Regions from separate parts of the Labrenzia sp. PO1 genome, predicted to be linked through region 1. Evidence: predicted binding sites of a transcription regulator. Region 1 holds the regulator's gene; each other region holds the start of a gene.
What was found. Region 1 encodes PhoB, which activates phosphate uptake and scavenging genes when phosphate is short. Its sites were predicted from a motif close to TGTCATNNANCTGTCAT; they were not measured.
Positions count from the first base shown of each region.

Region 2: a site for PhoB is predicted at 1,553-1,569, ahead of HCG46_RS06595 (alkaline phosphatase). Genes of this name have one in related genera too.
Region 3: a site for PhoB is predicted at 1,532-1,548, ahead of HCG46_RS22640 (alkaline phosphatase). Genes of this name have one in related genera too.
Region 4: a site for PhoB is predicted at 1,724-1,740, ahead of HCG46_RS02325 (UDP-2,3-diacylglucosamine diphosphatase). Genes of this name have one in related genera too.

Region 1 is NZ_JAAXCR010000002.1:439,230-443,483, reverse strand. Features, by position in the region: gene pstA (phosphate ABC transporter permease PstA) at 1-351, shown strand, start outside; gene pstB (phosphate ABC transporter ATP-binding protein PstB) at 399-1,160, shown strand; gene phoU (phosphate signaling complex protein PhoU) at 1,192-1,887, shown strand; gene phoB (phosphate regulon transcriptional regulator PhoB) at 1,968-2,669, shown strand; gene HCG46_RS09930 (GcrA family cell cycle regulator) at 2,996-3,532, opposite strand; gene HCG46_RS09925 (aspartate aminotransferase family protein) at 3,974-4,254, shown strand, end outside.
Region 2 is NZ_JAAXCR010000001.1:1,417,455-1,421,708, reverse strand. Features, by position in the region: gene HCG46_RS06595 (alkaline phosphatase) at 1-1,490, opposite strand, end outside; gene HCG46_RS06590 (DeoR/GlpR family DNA-binding transcription regulator) at 1,947-2,753, shown strand; gene HCG46_RS06585 (ABC transporter ATP-binding protein) at 2,750-3,838, shown strand; gene HCG46_RS06580 (ABC transporter substrate-binding protein) at 3,906-4,254, shown strand, end outside.
Region 3 is NZ_JAAXCR010000004.1:532,663-536,916, forward strand. Features, by position in the region: gene HCG46_RS22640 (alkaline phosphatase) at 1-1,463, opposite strand, end outside; gene folP (dihydropteroate synthase) at 1,758-2,594, shown strand; gene folK (2-amino-4-hydroxy-6-hydroxymethyldihydropteridine diphosphokinase) at 2,591-3,106, shown strand; gene HCG46_RS22655 (sulfatase-like hydrolase/transferase) at 3,217-4,254, shown strand, end outside.
Region 4 is NZ_JAAXCR010000001.1:485,417-489,670, reverse strand. Features, by position in the region: gene HCG46_RS02335 (OmpP1/FadL family transporter) at 1-668, shown strand, start outside; gene HCG46_RS02330 (SDR family oxidoreductase) at 737-1,516, opposite strand; gene HCG46_RS02325 (UDP-2,3-diacylglucosamine diphosphatase) at 1,786-2,589, shown strand; gene HCG46_RS02320 (glycosyltransferase family 1 protein) at 2,586-3,635, shown strand; gene HCG46_RS02315 (threonine/serine dehydratase) at 3,834-4,254, shown strand, end outside.

The DNA of each region.
Region 1 (4,254 bases):
GGCATTGGCGCCTCCAAGATGCAGTCGATCTTCCACCATGTCCTGCCGCTGGCAATGCCTGGCATTCTAACCGGCACGATCATCGGTCTGGCACAGGCGCTTGGGGAAACCGCTCCGCTGCTGCTGATCGGGATGGTCGGTTTCATCGCCTCCAATTTCCCGGACGGTGTGGCTGCCGGTTTCTTCTCTCCGAACTCGGCCATGCCGGCCCAGATCTACGAGTGGGCGAAACGCGCCGACCCGGCTTTCTATGAACGCGCTTGGGGCGGGATCATCGTGCTGCTGGTCTTCCTCATGACCATGAACATTATCGCTATCATCCTGCGCCGCAGGTTTGAACGCCGCTGGTAAGGATTGCTCCGATGAACGAGATGCCGAATTTTGAACAGGCGAAAACCATGACCGACAGCAAAATTTCCGCGAACAAGGTGCAGGTCTATTATGGCGATACCCACGCCATCAAGGACGTGGACATCGAGATTCAGCCGCGGTCCGTGACTGCCTTCATCGGTCCGTCCGGGTGTGGCAAGTCGACGTTCCTGCGGACGATCAACCGCATGAACGACACCATCGACATCTGCCGTGTGGAAGGGTCGATCAAGATCGACGGTGAGGACATCTACGATCCCAAGGTCGATCCCGTACAGCTGCGCGCCAAGGTCGGCATGGTTTTCCAGAAGCCGAACCCGTTTCCCAAATCGATCTACGACAACATTGCGTACGGTCCGCGGATCCATGGTCTGGCCCGCAACAAGTCCGAGCTTGATGAAATCGTTGCCTCCAGCCTGCAGAAGGCCGGGCTTTGGGAAGAAGTCAAGAACCGTCTGGACGAGCCGGGCACCGGCATGTCGGGCGGTCAGCAACAGCGTCTGTGCATTGCCCGTGCGATTGCCGTCAGCCCGGAAGTGATCCTGATGGACGAACCGTGCTCGGCGCTTGACCCCATCGCGACCGCGAAGGTGGAAGAGCTGATCGACGAACTGCGGGAAAACTTCACCATCGTGATCGTGACCCACTCGATGCAGCAGGCTGCCCGTGTGTCTCAGCGTACCGCGTTCTTCCATCTGGGTGTTCTGGTGGAGGAAGGTCTGACGGAGGACATCTTTACCAATCCGAAGGACAAGCGTACGCAGGACTATATTACGGGCCGCTTCGGCTAAGCATTTTTTAGGTTTCTGAAGGGGACACAGGATGTCTGAACATACAGTCTCGGCTTACGATGACGAACTGACGGCCATGGCCGGCAAGGTTGCCGAAATGGGTGGTATTGCCGAAAAGGCTTTCGCCGATGCGGTGTCCGCGCTGGTGTCGCAGGATCTGGAGCTTGCCAAGGCGACGATCAAGGGCGATGTCCGTCTGGACAGCCTTTACAACGAACTTGAAGTGAAGCTGATCGAGCTGATCGTCCGTCGTCAGCCGATGGGGCAGGACCTGCGTGAAATCACCGCCGCAACGCGCATTGCCAATGACCTGGAGCGTGTTGGCGATCTTGCCAAGAACGTTGCCAAGCGCGTCATCGCCATCGACAGCGACTTGCAGTCCAAGAAGCTCGCGATCGGTGTGGAGCACATGACGGAACTCGCTCTTTCGCAGCTCAAGCAGGTGCTGGATGCCTACGCCCGCAAGGATGCGGAAGCCGCCCGCCGGGTTCAGGAAGCCGACGCCGAAGTCGACGCGATCTACACGTCGATCTTTCGCGAACTCTTGACCTACATGATGGAAGACCCGCGGGTCATTACCCAGTGCGTCCATCTCTTGTTCTGCGCAAAGAACATCGAGCGCATCGGCGATCACGCGACGAATATCGCCGAGAACGTCTACTACATGGTCACTGGCGAGCGTTTGCCGGAAGACCGGGCAAAGGTCGACGAAACAGGCGCGGTCTGACCCGCCGGTAATCGTCGGATTTGCAGAAGATCTTAACGGCCGGCGCTTCGGCGCCGGTTGCGGTAATTGGAGCGAGATGTATGCCGAAGGTGCTCATCGTTGAAGACGAAGAACCGCTCAGCCTTCTATTGAGATACAATTTGGAAGCGGAAGGGTACTCGGTCGAGTCCTGTGTCCGGGGTGACGAGGCGGAAATCCGCCTGCGGGAAAGCCTGCCGGATCTGTTGCTGCTCGACTGGATGCTGCCGGGCCTGTCCGGAATTGAACTGTGCCGCCGCCTGCGGGCGCGCGAGGACACCGAGCGCCTGCCGGTCATCATGCTGACGGCACGCGGTGAGGAAGCAGAGCGCATCCGCGGCCTGTCGACCGGTGCCGACGACTACGTGGTCAAGCCCTTCTCGGTACCGGAATTGATGGCCCGCGTGCGCGCCATCCTGCGCCGGGCAAGCCCGGAAGTGGTGTCCAGCATGTTGCGGTCCGGCGATATCGAACTGGATCGTGAAACGCACCGCGTTCGCCGCAACACCAAGGAAATACACCTGGGGCCGACGGAATTCCGCCTGCTGGAATTCCTGATGACATCGCCTGGCCGTGTCTTCTCCCGCGAACAACTGCTGGATGGGGTCTGGGGTCACGATGTCTACGTGGACGAACGCACTGTCGATGTTCACGTCGGTCGCTTGCGCAAGGCTCTGAACAAGGGCAAGGCAAAGGATCCTATCCGTACCGTCCGTGGTGCCGGATACGCCTTCAATGACCAGTTCACCTCTGCCACTGCCTGAGGGCAACTTGCAGAATGGAATTAAGGAGCCCGCTTTCTAGCGGGCTTTTTGTTTCTCAGCGGTTATGTGCCTTTCGCGGAGCAAGGTTCTCTTCTGCGACAACCCCATCAGTTGTGTCGGTGTCGGGGCTGATCCTGCGGTCCCTGTCGTGGCGGAGTGGTCAAACAAGGTTTGTTTTGATGGAACGGAAACGGCATGGAGCGGTGCCAAGAACAAGCCGTGGGAGGTCACTGGTCGGGGTCGGGCATCTGGTCAATGGAAGGCCCAAACAAAAAAAAGCCCGCCAGATGGCGGGCTTTCTCATGAATTGGTTAGGTGCGAGGCTATCAGCCTGCCTGAGCCATCGTCTTGCGATCGCGGCGGCGGTCGGCGACCGGCTGATACGCGATCTTGCAGTGATGAGCGCAGTAGGGGACGCCGGCATCGGACTGGCGGCCGCAGAAGTAGAAGTCGTCGGTCGCCGGGTCGCCAATCGGCCATTTGCAGGTCCGCTCGGTCAGCGTCAGGATGGTAGCCCGCTGCGAGATCGGAACGAGCTCTGCAATCGGCTCTACGCGCGGCTTGGCAGCCACCACTGGTGCAGGCGAGATGTCTGCTTTCAGGGCCGTTGCGCCGATCGACTGCGGATGTGACGTCGTCGGTTTCTTCGGCGCTGCACCCGTTGCAGGAGCTGCGGTGCGCGGCCGGCGCGGCTTGGCGCTTGAAGAGGTGGACTTGGCGCGGCCGGACAGGCCAAGGCGGTGCACCTTGCCGATCACGGCGTTACGGGTAACACCACCCAGTTCGCCTGCGATCTGGCTTGCGCTCAAGCCGTCGCCCCAAAGCTTTTTGAGAAGCTCAACTCGTTCGTTTGTCCAACTCATTGCCGCACCCTTTAGTTTGACCGTCCTGCGGCCATTAACCCCGTGTTAAGCATGCGCAAGCACGCTTAATGCTGGCAGATCTAGTGCCTCTTGGTGATTTGCCTCACGAGATCTCGTGTCTGATTGCTGAGAGGTTACAATAACGTTAATTTGTCAGGCAACCACTCGACCCAAACCAGTTGGGGATGAAACGACTTTTCCCCAATTATGGCGAGGTCATTGAGAATTTTATGAAATCCGCCCTCCGCGGCACATGAAATGTCTTGTGCGCCATTTCCATTGACAGTGCATGGTACCGGCAGTGTATAAGAAAGCCGCTGCGTGCCGCCTCATCGGGGCGGCACGTTGCGTTTTGGCCCTTCGGCATCTTTTCAAGGTGACGGCCCGGCGTCGGGGCGACGCAGGGGACAGCAGGGGCGTTTAAAGGAGACAAACGAGGTTATGTCCGCGACTGCACTATTCGGAAATTACGCAAGATCGAACCTGTCTTTCGATCATGGGGAAGGCGTCTGGCTGGTTACCACCGATGGCCGACGATTCCTCGATTGCGGTTCCGGCATCGCGGTCAACGCACTCGGTCATGCCCATCCGCATCTGGTCAAGGCATTGCAGGATCAGGCAGCCAAGCTGTGGCATACCTCCAACCTGCACCAGATCCCGGATGGCGAACGGCTGGCGCAGCGCCTGTGCGCGGAAACCTTTGCCGACAAGGTGCTGTTCGT
Region 2 (4,254 bases), on a different contig from region 1:
ACAGCGTGGTTCATGATGTGGAAGATCACGTTCTGCTCGATGGTGCCATCGACCAGGTGTGCCCACGGGCCCTTTGCGTAGACAGCAACATCTTCACCCGAATGGGTTTCGGAGGACTTGGGGATCAGCGCCTGCTGGACGTAGTCCAAATCGGTGGCGGTTTCCTGGTCAAGGTCCGGGCGCGAGCCGGTGTAGTCGTTTTCGCCTTCGCCCTTCTTCAGAACGGAACCGGTGCCGTTCAGGTAACCGATCACGGTGTACGGCTTGCCGTCGTCCGCGGTCAGAACCTTGTCGGAATGCTTGATGCCCACTTGGGCAACGTCGTAGCAAAGGCCGAGGATGGCCGAACCGCGGCCGCAATAGCCGTTGAAGGCGATGGCATGTTCGTGGTCGGCGGTGACGATGATGAGCGTGTCTTCATCGTTGGTCAGTTCGTCAGCCATGGCAACGGCTTCTGCAAAGGCGACACCGTCGCGCATGGCGCGGGCCGCATTGCCGTCATGGTTGGCGTGGTCGACGCGGCCGGCTTCGATTTCCAGGTAGTAGCCGCCTTCGTTCTTGGACAGATATTCGATGGCTGCCTTGGTCATGTCGGCCAGGGACGGCTCGTCATTGTCGGCGCGGTCGGCCTCATATTCCATGTGGCTGTTGTTGAACAGGGCCAGTACGGGGCTGGAGCCGTCAAGCTTCAGCGACTGGAAACCGGCGGTGTCGGATGCGAACTGTGCACCCAGTCCGGTTGCACGCTCAACCAGGTCGACATTGTCTTCGCGGCGGCCCTTCAGCCCGCCCATTTCCTTGTCCTTCGGCAGGAAGTAACGGCCACCGCCGCCCATTGCGAAATCAACGGTGCCGGCTTCCATGGCGTCGATCAGCTGGGTCGCGATGTCCTTCTGTGCAGTGCAGCCTTCCGGCACCGCGTCTTCCCAGTTGCGGTTTGCGGTCTTGGCGTAGACGGCAGCCGGAGTTGCGTGGGTCAGGCGGGCGGTGGAAACCACGCCGACAGACTTGCCGGCTTCGGTCATCATTTCGGAGAACAGGGCAAGCTGGTTGCCTTCAACGGTGGAGCAATCGTCATGGATGGCTTCTTCACCGAGGTTGATCAGGTTGAAGCGCTGCTTCACGCCTGTGTTCATCGAGCCGGCGGTCGGAGCGGAGTCCGGCGTCTGGGCGTTGATGTTGTAGGTCTTGACCAGGGCGCTGTAGAACTCCGGAGTTTCGTACGGGAGAACGTTTTCCTCGCCCAGCATGCCTTTCTGCTGACCGTCGAAAAGGCGCGTGGCGTAGTTGGTGCCGACACCGTTGCCGTCAGCGATCAGCAGGATCACGTTCTTGGCGCGGTTGGTGTTCGGCTGACGGTCCAAAATGGCCTGAATGGCGGCTTCGCCATCCTTGTACCACTGGCTGGAAGCTTGCGGCAGGGCGTCCTGAGCAATGGCGACGGAGCCGGTAAGGGCCAGCGCCAGCGAAGTGCAAACGATCGTTTTCATGATATCTCCCGGAGGTGAGGGTGCATCCCGGGAGCTACTTAAAAACGCTGCATGACATCTGATTGACAGTTGGATGACGAAACAGATTTGTTATTTTATTACATAACCTCCACGATTGAATTCAACTCTTCTACTTCTGCGCCGTCTTGTCTGTTCTTCGTTAGCGTCTTGTTTTCAAACCGGAGGGTCGGTCCCTGGCCGGGTAATCGACCTGGCAGCCTCGTGAAAAGCCCGGGCAATTACAGATAGAAAATTGCAGTCCTGAAATCTGAGGACGCTGTCGCGTCCTGTGTTCCTGGGCTGCCCGCTATCCCCTATTGTCACATCATTTTCATATGAGCGTCGAATAAGGTTCATATGAAAATGTTTTAACGGGCTTCGAAGTCAGGCTTTTTCGAGTCAACATGATGCCTTTGGAGCAACTGGCCTTCTGCATCAGCAGGAGGAGAGGGGACGATGGCGGATCAGAAGAACATGCTTGGGCAAATAGACATTTCAAAGCGTCAGGCCGAAATCGCGGATCTGGTACAAAAGGCAGGGTTTGCGTCCGTCGAGGAACTGGCGGACCGGTTCGAGGTAACCACGCAGACAATTCGCAGGGACGTCAACGGTCTTTGCGAACTGGGGATCCTGCGCCGGACCCACGGCGGCGTCGAGCCTCCGGCACCAGCGTCCAACATCCACTATTCCACCCGGCAGATTCTCAATCTTCCGGAAAAGCAGCTGATTGCGAAACTGGTGGCCGGCCATGTCGGCAACAACCAGTCGATAGCGTTTTCCATCGGCACCACCCCGGAGATCGTGATGCAGGCCCTGGTTGGACATGAGAAACTGGCGGTTTTCACGAACAATCTGAACGTGGCCTTCACGGCTTCGGTCAATCCGTCATTTCAGGTGACCATCACCGGCGGGCGGTTGCGCCATGGCGACCGCGATGTGCTGGGGTCCGCAGCGCAGGCGTTCTTCTCCAACTACAAGGTCGATATCGGCATTTTTGGTGTCGCCGGTGTCGATGAAGACGGCACGCTGCTGGATTTCCACGAGGACGAAGTGGCGGCCCGCCAGTCGATACTCGCCAATTGCCGCCGGTCCTATCTGGTTCTCGATCACAGCAAGTTCGGCCGGAACGCCCATGTGCGCGGCGGTCAACTCAGCGATGTCGATGCGATCTTCACGGATTGCCCGGTGCCGGATGTTTTCCTGGCATCGCTGGAAGGCACGAAAACGGAAGTGTTCGTGGCCGACGACGGGGATGAGGCGTGACATCAGATCCGCATATCCCGGGTGCGAAACCCTCTGGCGCCGGCAAGCCGATCGTCCTTGAAACGGTGTCGCGTTCATGGGGTGAGACGGTGGCCGTCGATGGCCTGTCGATCGATATTCCGGCAGGCTCCTTCACGGCACTTCTGGGACCGTCCGGCTGTGGCAAGTCCACGACATTGCGCATGATTGCGGGCCTCGAGAATGTCAGCAGCGGACGCATCCTGATCGGCGGAGAGGATGTCACCGGCCGTCCTTCGGCCAAGCGGGACCTTGCCATGGTGTTCCAGTCCTATGCGCTGTTTCCGCATCTGAATGTCGGTGAGAACATCATCTTCGGCCTGAAGGTCCGCCGGGTCGGCAGGGCCGAGCGGGACCGGCGTCTTGCACGGGTTGCCGATCTGCTGGGCCTTGGCCAGTTGCTGGAGCGCAAGCCGGGTCAGCTTTCGGGCGGTCAGCAGCAGCGTGTCGCCCTTGGGCGGGCAATCATCGGCGAAAAGCCGATCTGCCTGATGGACGAGCCGCTGTCCAATCTCGACGCCAAGCTGCGCCATGAAATGCGGGTGGAGATCCGCGCGCTGCAGCAGCAGCTCGGCTTCACGATGGTCTATGTCACGCATGATCAGGTCGAGGCCATCACCATGGCCGATCAGGTGGTGCTTTTGAATGGTGGCCGGCTGGAGCAGGTGGCGAGCCCGCGGGATCTTTACGAAAAACCGGCAACGCCCTTTGCCGCCCGTTTCATCGGCACCCCGCCAATGAACCTCTTTCCGGCCAATGCCTTCAGGAAGCTGTGCACCGCGCCGGACTTCAAGCTCGGCCTGCGCCCGGAGGCAATGCATCTGGAAGACGGCGGCCCGGTCAACGCGTCTGTTCGTGCCGTCGAGTATCTGGGGGCGGATGTGCTGGCCGATTGCGAAGTTGCCGGCACCGGTTTTCAGGTGCGCCTTCCGGCCAGCCGGGCCTTCACGCCCGGCCAATCCGTGCAGCTCGGCTTTTCACCGAACGATCTTCATGTTTTCGACGCCGATACCGGCCGCCGCCGGGACGATCTCATTTCCGAGTTCGGAGCCTTGTTGCGCTCCTGACCTGCTGCGCACGCCCGCGTAGACCGACCGCAGACCTGCGGATTTTCGAACCTTAGGAAGTAAACTGATGTTGAAGTCCACTTTCCTGAAAGCCGTTGCGGCAACGGCGCTTTCCTTCAGCACCTGGGCCTCCGCTCAGGCTGTTGATTTGCAATTCTATTTTCCGGTCGCCGTTGGCGGCAAGGCTGCTGACACCATCCAGGAACTGACCGACGCCTATGTTGCGCAGAACCCGGACGTTACAATCGACGCCGTTTATGCCGGCTCCTACCAGGACACCGTCGCCAAGGCGATCACCGCTTCGCGCGGCGGCAACCCGCCCCAGCTTTCGGTGATCCTGTCTGCCGACATGTTCACCCTGATCGATGAAGATCTGATCCAGCCCTTCGACGACTATCTGACCAGCGACGAAGACA
Region 3 (4,254 bases), on a different contig from region 1:
AACTGCAGACCCATGGAGGGGGGCAGGTTGGCGCCCTGTTCGGCGGTCGGGGCCTTGATGTACTTAAGCTCCGGGCCGAAGGTCATGTCGAGATCGTTCGGGCCGAAGGTGCCGGCATGGATCGGGCCGGAGACGAATTCCCAGAACGGCTTGAAGTCCTGGAACTGGGCCTTGTCCGGATTGTAGTAATGCGCGGCGGTGTAGTGCACATCGGCGGTCAGCCAGACGATGTTGTCGATGTCTGCCGTCTTGATGAAGCGCAGCAGATCGGCGAATTCCAGTTCTCGGCCCTTCGGAGCGCCGTGATCGCCGTTGGCAACCGCTTCGGCGCCAGCCTGGTCTTTCCAGTTGTCCCAGACGATCAGGCCGATCGGCATGTCGCAGGCGACGACCTTCCAGGTGGCGTTGGAATTCAGAAGTTCACGCTTCAGCCAGGCAAGCTGCTCGGCGCCGAGGATGCGCGAAGCCGGTGTCATGGTGTCTTCCATCGAAGCGCCGTTCGGCCCGCGATAGGAGCGCAGGTCCAGGAAAAATACGTCCAGCAGCGGACCATAGGCGATCTTGCGGTAGACGCGGCCCGGCTCGGCTGGGGTGTAGCGGATAGGAGCCAGCTCGTGGAAAGCCCGGCCGGCGCGAGCGGCCAGAAGGTGGATGTTCTTCTCGCTGTAGCGATCGTCGGACAGGAGATCCTTGGAGGACGACCAGTTGTTGACGACTTCATGATCGTCCCACTGGAAGAAGGTCGGGACTTCCGCGTTGAACGCCTTGAGGTTCTCGTCCATGAGGTTGTATTTCCACTGGCCGCGATATTCGTCCAGCGTTTCGGCAACCTTGGATTTTTCTTCCGTGACGATGTTCTTCCAGACGGTGCCGTCCTTCAGCTCGACGGTTTCCTTCATCGGGCCATCGGCATAAATCGTGTCGCCGGAGTGGATGAAGAAGTCCGGCTGATGTTTTGCCATGGTGGCGTAGGTCTTCATGCCGCCGCGGTCGGTATCGATCCCCCAGCCCTGACCGGCGGTATCGCCCGACCAGGCGAAACGAATGTTGCGGCGGGACGCCGGGGCGGTGCGGAAGCGGCCGGTCATCGGCTCGGATACGGCATTGACGTCGTTCAGGTCGGCAAAGGCGACGCGGTAGAAGACATCCTGATCGGACGGCAGGTTCTCAAGTAGTCGCTTGACGGCAAAATCCGAGTCGGGAAGCGCATTGATCGGGGCAAGGCGCCGCGGCGTTTCGAACGTGCCGGTGGTGTCGACTTCCACCAGCATTTGCGCCGGGCGGTCCGAGCGGGCCCAGATCATGCCGGAATTGGCATCAACGTCGCCGGATTGAAGGCCGTGCGTGATCTGCGGGCGCGAGGCCGCACGCGACAGGCCCGGCATGGCCAGCGGTGAGGCCAGTACCAGACCGGTAGCAACCGATGATTTCAGAAAATTGCGTCGAGAAACGTTTGAAGACATTTTCAAGCTCCGTGGCTGGGGACCGCAGGGGCGAGTCCCTTGGCAAAAACATCAGGTGCTGAAGCTCCGTGACAGACGGATGTCTGTTCCAAGACCGTTTCCCGAATTTTTGATGACGGCGTGTGCGGATTGCCGGAAAACCGCCGCGGAACGATTGAACCTCCAAATTGCTTCCAAATCGTGATCGTCCACAGCCTTGGAGCGGGGTCAAGCAGGGCGAAGTCGCATTGGTGCCGCTTGACCGTCGGTGTCAGACGGGCCAAACACGTGCCTGACCGTCAAAAGGACGCAATGATGCCGACCCCGACAGCCTACGAGCCGCCGCGTTTCGACGCCGGACACCAACGCCCCCACGTGATGGGGATCCTGAACGTGACCCCGGATTCCTTTTCCGATGGCGGGCGCCACGCCAATGCGGATGCCGCCTTGCGGCGTGCACAGGAAATGATTCTGGAAGGGGCCGATATTCTTGATGTCGGCGGCGAAAGCACGCGGCCGGGCTCCGAACCGGTGCCGCTGGACCTGGAATGGTCGCGGCTCGATCCGATCCTTGATCAGGTGATCGACATGGGGACGCCCGTATCGATCGATACCTACAAGGCGGAGATCGCGCGCCGCGCGTGTGCGGCAGGGGCGGTCATCGTCAATGATGTGTGGGGTCTGCAAAAGGATCCGGCCATGGCTGACGTCGTTGCCGAGGCCGGTGTGCATGTGGTTATGATGCATAACCGTCTTGCCGCCGATGCCGGACTGGACATTCTTTCGGACATCGACCGGTTCTTCGAAATCTCGATGGAACTGGCGGAAAAGGCAGGGATCGCCAGGGAAAAGCAGATCCTTGATCCGGGCTTTGGCTTCGGCAAGACCATCAACCAGAATTTCATCGTCCTGAACCGTTTCGAAACGCTGAAGAAACACGGCCTTCCGCTGGTGGCCGGTGCGTCGCGCAAGCGCATGATCGGTGCCGTGCTGGAAGCGGAAACGGAAGACCGGCTGTTCGGATCCGTTGCCGTTCACATGACGGCCATGCTGAAAGGGGCTGCGATTGTGCGGGCGCATGACGTAAGTCCACATGCCGATTGCGTGCGTATGATCGAGGCAACCCGCCTGGAACGGAACCCTGTCGAATGAATGCCGAAAATGCGATGGCTGACGCCCCGACCCGTTGTGCGCTCGGGCTCGGATCCAACCTTGGTGACCCGAAGGCCAATCTGGATGAGGCCATCCGCCGGCTGGAGGAAACGCCCGGCGTCACGCTGGTGTCCCGGTCCTCCGATTACCGGACGCCGCCCTGGGGGCCGGTGCCGCAGGACGATTTCCGCAATTGCTGCGTGGTGATCGATACCACCATGAGCCCGCAGGCGCTGCTGAAGCGCTGTCTTGAAATCGAGACCGAACTCGGACGTGTGCGCGACGTGCGCTGGGGCCCAAGGACGCTGGACATCGATGTTCTGATCTACGGTCTGCAAAAGGTCGCCGAAAACGACCTCGAAATCCCGCACCCGCGTATGGGCGACCGGGCCTTCGTTCTGATCCCGCTCGCCGAAATCTGGCCCGACGCCCCATTGGGCGACGGCCGCACCGCGATGGAAGCATTGGAAACCTGCCCGGACCAGGATGGCGTGGTGAAGCTCGACGGGTGAAGTTTTGAACCGAGTGGCGATAGCGCCGGGGCGGTGAAACCGACGGATGGAACGTTAATTTAAACATTCTTGGACAGGATCCGGCTGGAGATTATCCAGGTCCCGTATTCATGCCAGTTGTTCAAAGTCTGAAAAATGCTCTTGAGAAGCGGCATCTCCTGTCGGCGGATACGCTCACGTTTGCCTTTGGGGCTATCCTGATCCCGAATGCCGTCTTCATTTTTCTCAGCTTGTTCTACTGCCCTTTCCGGACGTTCTTCGTTCTCCTGTTGTCCTTGATCTGTCTGCTGGGTCTCTACCTGCATCGGTCTGTCTTCTTTGTTCTGCTTCTTGCGGTGATGACCGTTGACGTTCTTGTCCTGATTTCCAACTTTTTCCAGATGCCGTTGCCAATGCTGGTCGACTCCCTGCGTTACGCTGGCAATCTCAGCCTGATGAATTCTGCAGTCTACCTTGCGGCCGTCATTGTTCTGTTGGTGTCCTTTGCCCTGACGTACAAAGTCGTGGTGCGCACCCGTCAGAACCGCCAGACAGTGAACCTGGCGCCTTTTTTCGTGGTGCTGGCGATCTACGCCGGTATCGACTGGTGGGCGAATTCCCTGCCTCAGGAATATGCGTTGGCAGCCACGAGCGTTGAGGAAAGCTATGTGCCAACCGACGATGCGGCCAGTCTCTACAGCGGCCTGGAAGATCATCTGGACAATGCACAAAAGCGCAATGTGCTTGTGGTGATGGTGGAAGGCCTGGGCGCGTTTGCCTCGCAGGAACTGCGAGACCTGATCTGGCAGCCTCTGTTGGAACGCGATGTTGCCGATCACTATGTCGTTGAACAAGGCGACGCGGTGTATTTCGGGTCGACGACTTCCGGCGAGGTTCGCGAGCTTTGCAATCTCAAGGCGGATTATCGGGATTTTCGCGATCGGGAGAGTGGTGAGTGTCTGCCGCTGAAAGCCGTCCAGGCGGGATACCGCACAGCCGCGTTTCATGCCTTTACGGGCAACTTCTTCGAACGGTTCGATTGGTATCCGAAGATCGGCTTCCAGGACCTCTTCTTCATGGAAAACAAACTTGGGTTTGGCGCCGACCGAACCCTGCCCCTGTGCGGGATCGCTTTCCAGGGATATTGCGATGAAGACGCTGCCGAAGCC
Region 4 (4,254 bases), on a different contig from region 1:
CCCGTTCGAACCAGATCACTGGTGATGACATCGGTTTCGGTGTGACGGCTGGTCTGACGGTGCGACCGTTCGAGGGGACTGAAATCGGACTTGGATATCGCTCCGGTGTCGGTCACGATCTCGACGGCGACCTGTTCGCCGGTGGTGTCACAACGGCGATCGGCCTGGGTGTCGTTACGCCGGACATGATCAACCTTTCCGCAAAACAGAAGGTGACCGACAAGATCCGCGTTCTTGGAACGGTGGAATGGACCAACTGGAGCCGGCTCAAGTCGCCACGTGCGATCAACGACGCAACCGGCGCAGAGGCCACCGTCCTGCACTTCAACTATGACGACGGCTGGTTCTTCTCTCTGGGCGGTGAATACGACTTCAACGAGAAGCTGACCTTCCGCGGTGGTGTCGGTTACGAAATCTCGCCGATCGACGAAAAGATCCGCTCCACGCGTCTGCCGGACAATAACCGCTGGTGGCTGTCGGCTGGTGCCAGCTACACCTTCAACGAGCACCTGGCGTTCGATGTCGGCTACACGCACATCATTCCGGAATCGACCGATATCAACATCGATTCCAGTCACCAGGACTACAACGCGGCATTCGGTACCTATTCGGGGGATGTTGACAGCAGCGTCAACATCATTTCTGCCGCGCTGCGCTACAAGTTCTAATCAGAAAGATCAGCCATTCAGCAAAGGCCGGGGCATATGCTCCGGCCTTTCTTCATGACTTTGGACGCTTAGAACGCCGCCGGATAGAGCCCGCCATCCATCAGGATGTTCTGGCCGGTGATGTAACCGGCGTGGCGAGAGCACAGGAAAGCGCAGGTCTGGCCGAACTCCTCGGCTGAACCGAAACGTCTTGCCGGGATTTCCGCTGCCTGTGCCGCCCGGACATCCTCGATGCTTTTGCCTGACTGCTGCGCGGCGCGCTCGAAGCCGCCTTTCAGACGGTCGGTGTCCATCTTGCCGGGCAGCAAGTTGTTGACCGTCACGCCGTGGGGGGCAAGCTGGCGGCAGACGCCGGCCAGGAATGCCGTGAGCCCCGCCCGAGCACCGCTGGACAGATCGAGACCTTCGATCGGCATCTTTACCGAAAGCGAAGTGATGTTGACGATGCGGCCGAAACCGCGCTTCTTCATGCCGGGAACAACCGCCTGGATCAGCTCGATGGGGGTGACGAAATTCTGCACCACACCTTCCATCAGCGCCGCACGGTCCAGCTCGGAATAGTCGCGCCGGGGCGGGCCACCATTGTTGTTGACCAGGATGTCCGGGTCCGGGCAGGCCGCCAGAAGCGCTTCTTGTCCCTCCCGTGTGGAAACATCCGCTGCGATGGCGGCAACGCTCACGCCGAAGCGGTTCTGCAGCAGGGTGCGGGTTTCTTCCAGAACCGTTTCGTTACGTCCGTTCAGGACGATGTCGCAGCCTGCTTCCGCCAGCGCTTCGGCGCAGCCCTTGCCGAGGCCGCGGCTTGACGCACAGATGATTGCCTTTTTGCCCTTGAGGCCGAGGTCCATGAACGTTCTCCTTGATGCAGGTTGGACATGCTTTGTGGCTGGCAAAACCCGATGCTGTCAAATGCCGTCAGGGACATATGGAGCCGGTCAGCATCCGGCAAGATGTTCGTGAAGCAACGGAATGAAGTGAGGGAGGCCAATACCCGATCCGTGCCGGTGTTAATCATTAAGCTGGAAAACAAACAGGCCCGGGGAAGTCACGCCGTTTGTCATAATAGTGATACTTGAATCGCGTCTATAGCGCTCCAAAGGGAATTTGGAGAAGTGCTATGTCTACCGCTGAGGCATCGCGGCATTACCGGGCCTTGTTTATTTCCGACGTCCATCTTGGCACGCGCGGTTGTCAGGCGGAGATGCTGCTGGACTTTCTGAAGGACAATGAAGCCGAGACCATCTATCTGGTCGGCGACATTGCCGATGGCTGGCGTCTGCGGCGGTCCTGGTACTGGCCACAGCTTCACAACGACGTGGTGCAGAAGATCCTGCGCAAGGGGCGCAAGGGAGCCCGGGTCATCTATATTCCGGGAAATCACGACGAGTTTCTGCGCAGCTTCCTCGGTACGCATTTCGGCGGTGTGGAAGTGACCGACAGCATCATTCACGAAGCTGCCAACGGCAAACGCTATCTGGTCATTCATGGTGACCAGTTCGACGTGGTGATCCGCCATGCCAAGTGGCTGGCCTTCTTTGGCGACAAGGCCTATGTGACCGCGCTCGGCGTCAACACCTGGCTCAATGTAGTCCGCCGCCGTCTCGGCCTGACCTACTGGTCATTGTCCGCCTGGGCCAAGTTGAAGGTAAAGAACGCGGTCAGCTTTATCGGACGTTTCGAAGAAGCCCTGTCCGACGAGGCGCGCCGGCAGGGCGTCGATGGCGTCATTTGTGGTCATATTCACCACGCCGCGGACCGTGATATGAACGGCATTCACTACATCAACACGGGTGACTGGGTGGAAAGCTGCACTGCGGTTGCCGAGCACCACGATGGAACATTTGAGGTGATCCGATGGGTGGACCGTACCCAGGAGGAGGCCGTGCCGGCGAAAGCCAAGGAAGCACCGGTCGCCGCATGAGTTCCATTCTGATTGTGACGGATGCCTGGCATCCCCAGATAAACGGTGTGGTTCGCTCGCTGGAGCGCACGGCCGAAGAACTCGAGAAGATCGGTGTGCGGGTGGAATTCCTGACCCCTCAGGAATTCACGACGCTGCCGTGTCCGACCTATCCGGAAATTCGCCTGTCGTTGACCCATCGCGGCATCGTGCGTAGGAAGATCGAGGATTACGGCTGCGAGCATCTGCACATTGCAACGGAAGGCCCGCTCGGGCTTCTGGCGGCAAGCGTCGCCAAGAAGGCTGGGCGTCCGTTCACCACGAGTTACCACACCCGGTTTCCCGAATATGTTTCAGCCCGGCTGCCGGTTCCGCTGACTTGGTCCTACAGCTGGCTGCGCCGGTTTCACAATTCCGGCTGCGGCTGCATGGTCGCAACACGGTCGCTGGAGCAGGATCTGCGTGACCGTGGTTTTACCAATCTGATGCGCTGGTCGCGCGGTGTGGATGAGCAGCAGTTCAAGCCTTACGAGGGTTCCGTTCTGCCAGCCGACCTGCCGCGCCCGGTGTTCATGTATGTCGGCCGGGTCGCAATCGAAAAGAACATCAAGGCGTTTCTGGATCTCGACCTGCCGGGATCGAAAGTGGTGGTCGGTGGTGGCCCGCAGCTCGACAGTCTGCGCCGGGAGTACCCGGGGGTGCATTTTACCGGTTCCAAGGTGGGCGAAGATCTCGCAAGGCATTATTCCGACGCGGATGTCTTCGTGTTTCCCTCACTCACCGACACCTTCGGCAACGTTATGCTTGAGGCCCTGGCCTGCGGCGTGCCGGTTGCCGCTTTCCCGGTAATGGGCCCGCTCGACGTCATCAGCGATACGGGGGCGGGTGTCTTGTCGGAAGATCTGCGCGAAGCGGCTGAAGCCGCGCTGGATATCCCACGCGAACATTGCCGCACGATTGCCATGAATTACACCTGGGCGGCCAGCGCACGTCAGTTCCTGGACAATTGCATTGAAGCCCAGGACATACACAACGCCCGTTCGACGCAGGGAAAAGCCGCCGAATAAGGCGGCTGCCCTGATGTGCGATGACGTTGCGCAGTGCGGCAAACGAAATTGACACCAAGACAAGTTCCCGCTGGAACTGCCCGCTTTCCTGTGAAAACACTTGCATCGAGACCCGGCCCTGAAAGGGGCCGAGGCATTGCCTTGTACGCTTCTGCGGCAGGCCTCCGAGCAGTTGTTTGACGTTTAGAGCGAGTTCCGATGACGAATATGCAATCGCTGCCTGTGTCTGAAGCAGGTTCAAAGTTGGCTGGTAAAACCGTTTCCATAGAAGATGTTGAAGCCGCAGCGGAGAGGATCCGAAGCGAGGCGCTGGTGACACCGCTCCTGAGGCATCCGTTGCTGGATGAGGTAACCGGGGCAACCGTCGTCGTGAAACCGGAAAACCTGCAACGCAGCGGCTCGTTCAAGTTTCGCGGGGCCTTCAACCGCCTCAGCCTCATCCCGCCGGCAGACCGACCCAGAGGCGTTGTGGCCTGTTCGTCCGGAAACCACGCGCAGGGCGTTGCTGCAAGCGCGCAGCTGCTCGGCATGCCCGCAACCATCGTCATGCCGTCCGACGCGCCAAGGATCAAGCTGGAGCGCACACGCGGCTACGGGGCGACCGTCATCACTTACGATC